DNA from 2 places in the Candidatus Desulfolinea nitratireducens genome. Region 2 is predicted to be linked to the other one. Evidence: riboswitches for the same ligand, from Rfam matches in the RefSeq annotation. Region 2 holds a riboswitch; the other holds the start of a gene.
The links. A riboswitch is a leader RNA that binds a small molecule or an ion and turns the genes downstream of it on or off. The one in region 2 is predicted to bind cyclic di-GMP.
Positions count from the first base shown of each region.

Region 1: linked by a shared signal. The riboswitch ahead of AC3DOM_RS06850 (hypothetical protein) and the one ahead of AC3DOM_RS13035 (LysM peptidoglycan-binding domain-containing protein) in region 2 are both predicted to bind cyclic di-GMP.

Region 1 is NZ_CEYOSI010000056.1:1,811-4,206, reverse strand. Features, by position in the region: gene AC3DOM_RS06855 (M23 family metallopeptidase) at 1-684, opposite strand, end outside; cyclic di-GMP riboswitch class I at 895-982, shown strand; gene AC3DOM_RS06850 (hypothetical protein) at 1,189-1,506, shown strand; gene AC3DOM_RS06845 (Hsp20/alpha crystallin family protein) at 1,697-2,080, shown strand; gene AC3DOM_RS06840 (type 1 periplasmic-binding domain-containing protein) at 2,189-2,396, shown strand, end outside.
Region 2 is NZ_CEYOSI010000161.1:560-2,955, forward strand. Features, by position in the region: partial or broken gene AC3DOM_RS13030 (hypothetical protein) at 1-565, shown strand, start outside; cyclic di-GMP riboswitch class I at 850-936, shown strand; cyclic di-GMP riboswitch class I at 1,051-1,137, shown strand; gene AC3DOM_RS13035 (LysM peptidoglycan-binding domain-containing protein) at 1,256-2,396, shown strand, end outside.

The DNA of each region.
Region 1 (2,396 bases), on a different contig from region 2:
CGGAATCCCATCCTGATTAACTTTTGCATTCAATGCCATCCCAAGATAAGGGGTTGGGTCAAGGGTATTCTTGATCTCCAGCTCATTCAGGAAGGTGCCATTTCCGTCATCCAGAACAATGGAGAAATGCAGATGAATTCCCGTCGGGTTGAAGGGGTCGCCCGAATAATTTCCCTGATAACCGAGCAGTGTCCCAGCGGGAATGAGAACTTCACTTGTCCCGCGCGGAAAGGCATCATCAATAAAAGAATTTCCATCCGCATCTGCCATATGAGTGTAATAGAGCCAAATTTGACGCCCTGGTTCAAGGGGATCACTGGGTACACGCATGATAACGGAAGATGTCCAATCGGGTAGACGTCTCAGATAACCCTCGTAAGCCGCAATCACGGGCGTTTCGCCGAGTTCTTTTCCGCCGAAAATATCAAGCCCCTGATGCCGATGGCCGGGACGAAAGGAATCATCCCAGAGATAGCCGATGATCCCATCTGTGGGGAGGATAAAAGGGGCATCACCACAGCGTGTGCCTTGCAAGATTTCCCAGTCAGCATGGGAATCAGAATCACGGAACCATCGCATGACTTGCACCGAACGCGCACCTGATGAGCGCATACTCCGATAGGTCAGATAGCCGCCAACTATTGCGACGACAAAAAGTGTGGAGAGGACTAAACGCCTTGACATGAGTCAGGATTATACCTCGTGCAAAACACTTGGAATCACTCTGCAAAAATGCTAATATAAATTTATGAATTGTAAATCTGATCATCTCGTTGAATTTTTATATCTCAAGGGCTAGACACTAACGCTTTTTTGAAGCCACTTTTACAGCCTTTCTTACGATATGATGGGTCCAGATGTGTGATCTATTTAATAGAACTCTATTTTAATTCAACCACGAAAAGGTAAACCCATCGCGAGATGGGGGCGCAAAGTCATGGGATCCGCAATTGAAAAGCATGCAGACCGCCAGACCGCCGAAGGCCAGAACGTTATAGCCCTTCGGTTTTTTTATTGAATATTCCCTTTCTAAGCTCTCTTCAATTTGTTTTATAAATCCTGCACCCTTGGCAGGCTTTTTTGCCGTACCTTCACGAAGGAGGTGATCGTTCAGGATTATTAATTGTCATAGATTTTCAGTATCATTGCATATAACAAAAAGAACTGCCAACTTTTTAGGAGGAACAAATGAACCGCAAGTTATTTGCTTTATTTGGTATTCTAGCCCTGCTATTGACATTAGTCCCTATGGCAGTTTCAGTCGCATCAGATCTGCCCGACTATAAGCCTGTAGATGTAGGCCCCGAACTGCGCACTTGGGAAACCACGCAGGCCCGCATTGAGGGTGGTTTGGCAGCCATTACCCCCGAGGAAATCGAGGCGCTGGAAGCCGAGGCAGAGGAAGCCGTAAGAACCAAGATGAGAAGCAAAGTCCCGTGGGCATTAGTATGGATCAGTTTCATAAGATCTCCTTTCGTGAGTAGAAAAAGGAATACTGAGAGGTAGACGACTGAAGCATGTAAATAGGTCCCCAACTATAAAACTTTATCATTCTATTTTCCTTCAGCTAACAATTAAGAATTTGGTCATCCCGTTCTTATAGAATTTAAATCTTTTGTTGCCATTCTTCTAACACTCACAGGATATTATATCTACTACAGTTCAAATTTTATTGATAATCTAAAAGGAGATCAAAATGAGTTACTATACCCGCCCTTACAACCACAGAATGATGAGGGGCCGTTTGGCTGGCCAAAATGAAGCTTATACCCTGCGTGTTGATGTCCGCGAAGAAGATGATAATTTCGTCCTGACCACTGCCGTTCCCGGCCTGAGCGCCGACGATTTAAATATTCAAATTCTTGAAAACGTCATCCGCATCGAAGGTGAGTACCAAACATCTGATGGTGAGCATCTGTTGCGCGAATTGCCTGAGGGCAAGTTTATTCGCACATTGCGCCTGCCCAGCGAGGTCGACCCCGACAAAGTTGAAGCCAAGATCAAAAACGGGATTCTCTCCCTCAGCCTGCCCAAGGTCGAGTCCGCTCGCCCGAAACAGATCAAGGTACTGGCAAAATAATCTTTTTAAATAATCAAGAAAATAACCCGTTCCTTTTGAAGGAACGGGTTATTCTTTTAAGTGTGGCTTTCGGGTAAAATTCAGGACAGTTCAAATGGAGAAAACTTTATGAAAAAACAATTTGTCTTGATAATAATCCTTGTCTCTTTGTTAATGGGATGTGGCTCTACCGCGGAACCGAGCGCGATCCCTACGCTTGCTCCCAGCTCCACGCCTGCTTCTGAACCCACACTGACACCCACACCCGAAATTCCCCTGGCCTTGCTGGTTCTCCCTGCTGATATGGATCAGGAAGTCTCGGACACCTACCAGGCCC
Region 2 (2,396 bases):
CGTTCAAAAACGACGAGGCCTGCACGTTGCCCGCTACCGCACCCGCAAGGAATTACGTGCCTTACTGCCTCATCTGAAGGATTTATATAATGGCTCTCTCGGCGATGCCGGGACGAATGTTCCGGTCACGGATGAAGAGGTCGAATCCTTGGGTGAGCAATTGCTCTGGATTGCCGACCCGAGATTGATCAAGGTCGTCATGAAAGAGGATGATCCTGTTGGCTTTGTTTTATCCTACCCCGATATATCGGCAGCCATTCAAAAGGTACGCGGCAAGTTGCTTCCTTTTGGCTGGATTACTGCGCTGCTCGAACGCAAGAGCACCGACTGGCTCAACTTCAATGGGGCAGGCTTGCTTGAGAAATATCGGGGTCTGGGCGGTACGGCCATTCTCTTTAGTGAAATTTACAAATCCGCTACCGAAAGCGGTCAGTTCAAGCATGCCGAGATCGTGCAGATCCGCACCGAGAATGAGAATATGCTGCGTGAGATGCGCAATTTCGGGATTGATTTTTATAAAACGCATCGCTTATATGGAAAAGAATTGCAGGGGGAGTTTTCTTGAGCCCAACATCTATCGGTTGAAGTTAAAACTTCGGGTGGCTGGCACCCTGGCGAGAATTACGGTAGTAGTTAGGGCTCCGCTTGGCACACTTTAGCGTTAGCCCTTCAGCGCGACTAAAATCGCCACTACGAGATATGATGAGTTTTAACACTTCGTAAGCTTGTTTTATTGCTCCAGGACCGGATATTTTGTCTGGTGTTTGTAAGGTTCTTTGTGTATAAATTGAGTATACTGTTATCAGATTTCTTTTTATCAAGGAGCGCATTTTAGAAAAAAGTTATTGACATCGATAATGGCAAACCTGTTGAAAGGCAGGGACGCAAAGCTATGGGTCTAAATCCTTCTCCGGATATGATCGCCAAGCCGCCGAAAGTCTTTTACAATTTATACGTTCTGCTATTGTATAGCTGACCGGCAGGCTTGGGATCACGTCCCTGGCCTGTTTTTTATTTTACTAACCAACGAGGTGTAATTAGAGAATCCGACATCGATAACGGCAAACCTGTCGAAAGGCAGGGACGCAAAGCTATGGGTCTAAATCCTTCTCCGGACATGACTGCCAAGCCGCCGAAAGTCTATCAAAGCAATATTGCCAAAGTGTTTTTCACTATTGGTTTGAGACATTCCTTCGCAAAGGCTTGGTTTATAGCTTGGATCCATGCCCGTTTTCTTTAGAAAAAGAGGAATGTCATGCTGAAATTCACCCTAATATCAACCATCTCCCTGTATCTGGCAAGTTCATTTTTCGCACCAATGCTGGGAAGTCAGAACGTTAATCATGAAAAATCTCTTGCCAAAGAAGAAGGGGCCTTCGGCAATATAGAATTGTCATCATCTCCCCAAAACAATCTGTTTCGACGAGCGTTTCTGGATCGACCATTAGCTAAAAGCGGCAAAAAAACTCAATCAAGACAATATGCTTTTAATAACCCGGCAGGTTGCAATGCCGTGCGACCAAGCTCGTCTCGCGAAGAAATGCTGGCAAAGGTTCAAGAAGAGCTGGGGGCTACCCTTAACCTGGAAGAAAAGCGCATCACTTATATCTGGAATGGGCGCATGGGTTTGCTGATCGAAACGGCTGATGATCCGTTCGTATACGAATTTGGGATCAATGAATACCAACCCCCATTTTCCTATAAGGGTGACCAGACCGTTGCGATCTTCCTGCAAAATGGATTTGCTGTTTGGCTCCGCTCCTACGGCGGTATATTTCGACTACTTGCCATTCCCATGATCCCAGGAGTAGAGGACAGCATTTGGGGTGATTATCTCAGTGCCTATTGGCAAAAAGATGGCCTTCCTGGTGACGATACAATCGTGTCCGTTTCAAAAAAATTACCCTGCCACTGGATGATCGATGAAGGATATGTAAGTAATGAAACCCTCGTGGATATCTTTGACCTTGACTGGCAGATGCCTGATTATTTGGAGGCTGGTAGAAAATATTTGGCAGGTGATTGCCTGGAAGCAAATCGAGTCTCACAAGAAGAGATTGGTTGGTGGGATGCTGCATCCATGTGCGGACCGCTGACCTGGCAGATCAATTACGATGCGAATAGTTTCCCTTATCGGATTGGCAGTTACGATGCAGATGCCAGGCTATTTATCAACGCCAACCCGCGATATTGGTATGGCCGCCCATGGAACGGATTTGATCCGGAAACTTTTGATCTGGTTGTGGAAACAGATGAGAAAATGGCCGGGTACGATTTTGAAAATAAAGGAAATCTTTTTACGGGCGATATTCTCTTCTCTTATGCTACCTCAGGTCAATGGTCGAAAGCTGATGGGCGATTTTCCCATATTTTTATGGTGGTGGGAATTGGCAATA